Linked DNA regions of Pelorhabdus rhamnosifermentans. The protein of the gene in region 1 interacts with the protein of each later gene in a pairwise test. Links are inferred from orthologs where the notes say so. Each region holds a gene or a part of one and is shown on either strand. Other genes may lie near its edges.

What was found. The genes of interacting proteins can lie anywhere in the genome.
Region 2: the proteins of pheS (region 1) and brnQ interact in binary tests that used the Escherichia coli proteins (3 or more experiments, as listed by UniProt). The link is inferred for Pelorhabdus rhamnosifermentans from one-to-one orthologs.

Annotation. Positions count from the first base shown.
Region 1 is NZ_JAHGVE010000009.1:164,374-167,753, forward strand. What follows is about bases 479-3,380. They hold pheS (phenylalanine--tRNA ligase subunit alpha), read left to right. Parts: upstream 479-1,369; coding sequence 1,370-2,392; downstream 2,393-3,380. Other genes in these bases: Ga0466249_RS12945 (TrmH family RNA methyltransferase), read left to right, coding at 479-945; Ga0466249_RS27805 (YqzL family protein), read left to right, coding at 1,021-1,113; pheT (phenylalanine--tRNA ligase subunit beta), read left to right, coding at 2,416-3,380. In the rest of the region: more of Ga0466249_RS12945, read left to right, coding at 127-478.
Region 2 is NZ_JAHGVE010000023.1:71,260-74,921, reverse strand. Bases 451-3,297 are described here. They hold brnQ (branched-chain amino acid transport system II carrier protein), read right to left. Parts: upstream 2,630-3,297; coding sequence 1,271-2,629; downstream 451-1,270. Other genes in these bases: Ga0466249_RS20595 (class I SAM-dependent methyltransferase), read right to left, coding at 2,807-3,297; Ga0466249_RS20605 (class I adenylate-forming enzyme family protein), read right to left, coding at 451-1,020. Also shown: more of Ga0466249_RS20605, read right to left, coding at 1-450; more of Ga0466249_RS20595, read right to left, coding at 3,298-3,397; Ga0466249_RS20590 (CooT family nickel-binding protein), read right to left, coding at 3,481-3,662. UniProt on the Escherichia coli protein: Liv-II branched chain amino acid transport system, which transports leucine, valine and isoleucine. Also acts as a low-affinity threonine transporter.

The DNA of each region.
Region 1 (3,380 bases):
CTGAAACGGTACAGAAATCGTATTGCAGGCGCTCCAACATTCTACTTGACTTTCGCTTATAGTAATATGATTTCTTGAGCGTATTTAAGATATCACTTCAGCGTTTTTTTAGCAACAGGAGGAATTATGATGGAATCCATTCAAAGCACGCAAAATCAGTGGGTCAAGCTAGCAGCTTCGCTGAAACAGAAAAAGTATCGCGATGAATCGGGCCTGTTTTTATTAGAAGGTATTCGTTTAGTAGAAGAGCTTGTTCAATCTAATTGGCAGATGGCTTTTGCTTTTGTGACACCTGAAATGACATCAACAGACAGGGGACGAAATTTAATCACTCAGTTGGAAAAAAAAGGTCCTCTTTATCAGATTTCAGTAGCAATGGCGGAAAAAATTTGTGATACAAAAAATCCCCAGGGCGTTGTGGCTGTGGCCAAGCAGCAACTTGCCGATTTTGACGAAGTACTACCTTCTGTTCAGTTGGATAATGAGAAAAGAAAACCATTGCTGTTGCTTGCCGACGGTATTCAGGACCCTGGCAATCTAGGTACGTTGCTTAGAACAGCTGATGCCGCAGGGTGCCATGCTGTAATTCTTATCGACGCTGTTGATGTATTTAACCCCAAAGTCGTTCGTGGCTCTATGGGCTCTTTATTTCATTTGCCTATTATTGTTGCTAGTGAGGCGCTTTCCTTGGCTTGGTTAGAAGAACATCAGATTTCTTTGTATGGAACCTCTCTTGAAGAGTCTGTTTTATATTATGATGTGGACTTACGGCAAAGTGTTTGTATTATTTTTGGTAATGAAGGCCAAGGTGTAAGGGAAGAACTTTTACAACGTTGTAAGCAAAATATTCATATTCCATTATTAGGTAAGGCCGAATCGCTTAATGTGTCGAGTGCGGTAGCTGTTGTCTTGTACGAAGCTGTAAGACAACGTTATCAGGCTTGAATTCTTGTGATTCCTATGCTATAATAATCTCAAATAACTGATATTTCCTAAAGTCAACAGGAAAGGTGTGGTCTAATGGTGATCCCCGCCGAGGTCTTTTGGAAGGTATTTAAAGAAACCGGTTCAGTTGTGGCTTATTTAATGTATAGGAAGTTAAGACTTCAATAATAATTGTTGTGATGATGAAGAGAGTAAGACAGTTAAGATTGTACAGGGATGTTGCCGTCATGGACTGAAAACGGTGCTTAATGCTTGTTGTCTGAAATTCACTTTGGAGCATTTTGGCTGAAAAAATTTTGTGTAGGCCAAACGCATTTTCAGCGTTAGCGGAAACCAAGACAGTAATTTGGGTGGTACCGCGGAAGCTAGACTTTCGCCCCTTGATGGGGTTGAAAGTCTTTTTATTTTGTTAAGGAGGGTGTCTATGGAACAGCAATTAAGACAGCTTAGTAAAGATGCACAAACTGAGATTAGTCAAGCAACGTGTGTAGAAAATTTGCAGGAAGTGCGTGTTAAGTACTTAGGTAAAAAAGGTAGTTTAACAGTCCTACTGCGTGGTTTAGGCAATTTGAGTAAGGAAATGCGGCCTAAAATGGGGCAAGTCGTCAATGAAATTCGGTCGGAGCTAGAAGGTGCATTGAATGAGAAAACAAGTGAACTGAAAGCGAGCGAGTTAAAGAATCGCTTAGCTAAGGAGAAAATTGATATTTCTTTGCCAGGACGTAAGGTTCCAAGCGGTCACTTGCATCCCTTGTCACTGACGCTTAACCGAATTAAAGATATTTTTATGAAACTGGGTTTTCAGGTTGCGGAAGGTCCGGAAGTGGAGCAAGATTATTATAATTTTGAAATGCTCAATTTCCCGAAAGATCATCCTGCTCGTGATATGCAGGATTCCTTTTACATTACGGAAAATATTTTGCTTCGTACCCATACGTCTCCTGTTCAGGCACGGACATTGCAGGCTCATGAACCCAATTCGCCTGTTCGGATTATTGCTCCAGGCAAGGTTTATCGCAGTGATTATGATGCAACGCATTCTCCCATGTTTCAACAAGTTGAGGGACTTGTTGTTGATAAGGGCATTCGCTTTTCTGATCTGAAGGGTACACTGGAATTATTCCTTCATGAAATTTTTGGCAGTAGCGTTGCTGTGCGCTTTCGTCCGAGCTTTTTCCCCTTTACGGAGCCAAGTGCTGAAGTAGATATTTCTTGTGTTATGTGTGGGGGAAAAGGCTGTCGTGTTTGTTCCGGAACAGGCTGGCTGGAAATCTTAGGTTCAGGTATGGTTCATCCCAATGTTTTAACATTGAATAATTATGATCCCCAGGCTGTAAGTGGTTTTGCTTTTGGTATGGGTGTAGAACGGATTGCTATGCTAAGTTATGGCATTGATGATATGCGACTGTTTTTTGAAAATGATGTGCGGTTTTTGCAACAATATTGAGATGGATATAAAGGAGGATTTCTATGCAGGCCTCGATTGAGTGGTTAAAAGAATATGTTGATTTTCAGGCTGATCCGGATATATTGGGAGAAAGTTTAACAATGGCAGGTATTCCTGTTGAACATGTGACCCATTTAGGTCAAAATTTGGAACATGTTGTGACAGGAAAGGTTAAGGAAATTTATCCTCATAGTCATGCGGATAAGCTAAATGTCTGTAAAATTGATGTGGGTAGTGAAGTACTGACAATTGTTACTGGGGCAAAAAATGTAACAGCAGGAGCTGTTGTTCCTGTTGCTCTTGTGGGTGCGCTTTTGCCGAATGGCATGAAAATTGAAGAAGCCGATTTGAGAGGAATGACTTCTTACGGCATGCTGTGCTCAGCAAAGGAATTGGCTTTGGATGATAAAACCTTATTGCCAGAGGAGAAGAACGGTATTTATTTGCTGCCGTCTGATACGCCCATTGGCGAAGATATTCATCATGTTCTGGGATTAGATGATGTTATTTTAGAATTTGAATTGACCCCTAATCGTGCCGATTGTTTTAGTATGATCGGTGTGGCACGGGAAGTGGCTGTTTTGACAGATGGGATACTCAAAAAACCGATGCTGAATGTTCATGAGACAAGTGAAATTAAGGTATCGAGCATGATCACTGTCAATATTACGGATCCCGAGATATGTCCTCGCTATGCAGTAAGGGTGCTGACGGATGTAAAAGTAGGTCCGTCCCCTGCCTGGCTCAAGCGCCGGCTGAGATCAGCGGGCATTCGTTCAATTAATAATGTTGTTGATGTAACGAATTTTGTCATGCTTGAACAGGGGCAGCCCATGCATGCCTATGATCATGCCATGCTATCAAGAAATGAACTGAATGTTCGACTGGCCCAAGCGGGTGAAAAGGTAACGACGTTAGATGATGTAAAACGTGAACTGACGGATGAAATGATTGTCATTGCCGATGCCGGCGGCGTCGTAGGTGTTGC
Region 2 (3,662 bases), on another replicon or contig:
TCCCACAGTGCCAGACGGCAAACTTTCTCCTTGCGAATTAACAATTTTGACCTCGACTCCCGGGATAGGTAAACCAATGGAAAGGTGCTTTTCATGATGCTGGGGATTGATAGCCACTACTGGAGCTGCTTCTGACAGCCCATATCCTTCGGTTATGCTAATTCCGAATTTATCCTCAAAATCTTCGGCCACCTGTTTCGGCAACGACGCCCCTCCAGAGATTAGCAGTCGTATTCCCGCCAAATCATTAGGTTCAAGGCTTTTCAGCAGAAGCATAAAAACAGATGGTACTCCGTACATTACTGTAACCCTAAAATGTTTGATAGCTTCAATGACTTCCTTAGGAACAATCGTATCCACAATCGTTATTGAGGCTTTATTCAGAAGCGAACATAAAAGGATACAAGTCCAGGCAAAGCAATGATAAAGAGGAAGAATACATAACACATTGTCATTTTTATAAACAGAAACGACCTTTGAGAAAGAGATGGCGTCACTCACCAGATTCTTGTGGGTCAGCACAGCTCCCTTGGGGTTACCTGTCGTTCCGGATGTGTAAATAATGGTACAAGGTTGGTTTTCGCTAATCTTATCATCCATTGGTGGAGCGGCTGAACCTTCTTGTGCTGTATAAGCATCCATTTCGGCGATAAAATGCTGCGTCACTTTACCGGAATAACCATGATTGTTGAGCGGAGCCTCTAGATCAATTCTGCTCGCTACGATGAGGTTCTTCATTTGAGCATCCCTCACAATATAGGCGACTTCCCGAGGGATTAGCTGATAGTTAATAGGTACTACAATGGCCCCCAAACTGGTAATAGCCATATAGGCATAAACAAAAGCTGGCGAATTACGGACCAATAGCCCAACATTTTCCCCGACACAAACGCCAGCTTGATAAAGATAATTCCGATAACGGCCCACTTCAATTTGAAGCTGTTGATAAGTAATTATTACTGGGCTATGGAGAAAAATGTCATCTCCTCTGCCTTGATAGATCAGTTGATGTACTAGCATATTCAGATAGTTCCTTTCCAAGGAAGTCTACGTTTGTAGCAGATTACGGCTACTACAAATAATAATCCAGATGGTAGTTAAACATCCTTTATATTTCTAATATCAGTTTATTATACTTGGTCTTAATATCAATTATTATAATTTAAAATGCAATATTTGACAAGCCTCTCTTTACTTTTACATTAGCGTTTCCCTTTTGTAAAAAAAAAACACGTATAGTGTAGTCTCTAGGGACTACACTATACGTGTTTTAAATGGATCTTGCCGAATTTTTTTGAAACAATCCAATGAACCAGCCAAAAGATAAACCAACAACCATCGGTATGACCCAACCCATTCCGATATCAAAAAATGGCAAAAAAGAATGATAAACTGCCAGAAGGTTTTGAATGAAGGACTCATTTTTAATGACATCAGGCATGGCATTAAAAGCATCTCCTACACTGGCAAACAAAGTACATACTGTTGTTAATACGTATACAATCTGACGATGTTTAAATAGGGGTGATAAGAATGCTAATATAATTAAGGTAATTGCTAAGGGATATAAAAACATTAATACTGGAATGGATAAAGAGATAATCTGTGTCAGTCCAATATTTGCAATCAAACAAGACACGATCGTAAACAAAATAACATAGGCTCTATAACTAAGCGAATTCGGGAATAATTTCTGAAATGTTTCCGAACAAGCTGTAATTAGACCAATCGCTGTTTTTAAACAAGCAAGTGTAACGATAATGGCTAATAAAATGCTGCCTGCTGCTCCGAAATAATAATGAGCAATTTGGGCTAATGCAATTCCGCCATTTTTGGATAACTCATATTGAGCAACACTCGTTGCTCCGATATAAGCTAGACAACTGTAAATCAGCCCCATCAAAAGGACGCTTACTATACCTGCTTTCACAGTACCCATTGCAATATTCCGAGGGCTTTGTACACCCAAATCCTTAATCGTCTGAACAACAATAATGCCAAAAGCGAGCGATGCTAATGCATCCATCGTATTATATCCTTCTGTAAATCCTTTAAAAAACGGCTCCATGGCATATGCACCATGAATCTCAGCACTTGAAACATTCCCCATGGGACTTAAAAAACTTATGATAACTAAAAAAGCCAAAAATATCAAAAATAGCGGATTTAGAATTTTTCCGATCCAAGTTAAGATCTTACTTGGCTTTAATGAAAAAATGAGTGCAATAAGAAAAAATAAAATCGTAAAACCAGCCAATCCCAACATTTGATATTCTTTTCCAATATAGGGAGCTAAACCAATTTCATAAGAAACACTTCCCGTTCTTGGTAATGCAAAAAACGGTCCGATTGTTAAATACAATAAAATGGTCATAGCATATGCATATAGAGGATGAATACGGCTAGCTAATCCAAATAATCCGTCACTTTTGGAAACGCCAATAGCCACTATGCCTAAAAAAGGCAGGCCAATCCCAGTAATGAGAAACCCGATGGTGGCAATCATCGCATTACTACCCGCTTCTTGTCCCATATGTACAGGGAAAATCAAATTTCCAGCACCAAAAAACATTCCAAATAACATAGAGCCAATCAATACATACGATGATAATGTCAATCGTTTATCCATAAAACCACTCCTAATATTAAAAAATAAAAAAATCCCTCATCCCCTTGAATAAATCAAGGGGCAAGAGATGTTACATATTTTATTTTGCAAAGAATCAATTATTTCTCAAACTATTTCAGTTTACAGCTGAAAAAAATAGTTGTCAAGAAAATTTTCCTAATACATTTTTTAATGACACTAAATCATCGCTTTCACAAAATAAATTTCTTCATTGTCAATCATATTAGTGACTCGATAGTTCAATTCTGTTAGCATTCCTGCGATTGTTTCTCCCTTCAGAAGATGGTCATTTTTTACTGTCTCACATCTGCTATGAATTGAGTTTACTTGCTTTCGCGATCTGTCATGCATAATGACCAAGCAACCGTTATCAGATAGCTGCTCATGCATTTGTTGCAAAAATAGTGATTTTTCTTCAACATGAGGAAAAAAGTTAAAACAAATAATTCTGTCAAAGCTAACGTCTGAACGAAAATTCATAATATCTTCGGCAATGAACGTAATACCTGTTAGTTCTTTATGCTTTTGAATGGCCCTCGCAATCATATTACTAGAAAAATCTACAGCCGTAATCCTCCCCGTATCGCCAATAACTTTTTTAACAAACGGAACTAGCACACCAGTTCCACAACCGACGTCAAGCACATGGTCGCCTTCACGAAAACCGACTATATTGACTAAACCCATAATAATTTTGGAATTAAGGGAGCGAATGTCATCCCATCGCTCCGCTAGTTGATCGAAAAAATTTTGTTCCTTCTTACTCATTGATCCTCCGTGTTACTTACAGTTTTCAGGTCAAAGTCCCAGCATAATCTTTCTATTGTAGAAAATTTATCAGTAACACCATTTTACATGCCTTGTTTTCCGGGGTAATTTTCCAAAATAATACGATGATCCATCAACAATAGTTCTTTGATTCGTCCCTCGAACATTTTCTGAAAACCATAGATGTTCTCCAAATATACTTTGGAATCTTTTGAAACTACTTTATCCACACTCTCCATGAGCAATTCCTCTTCTCCATTTTCGT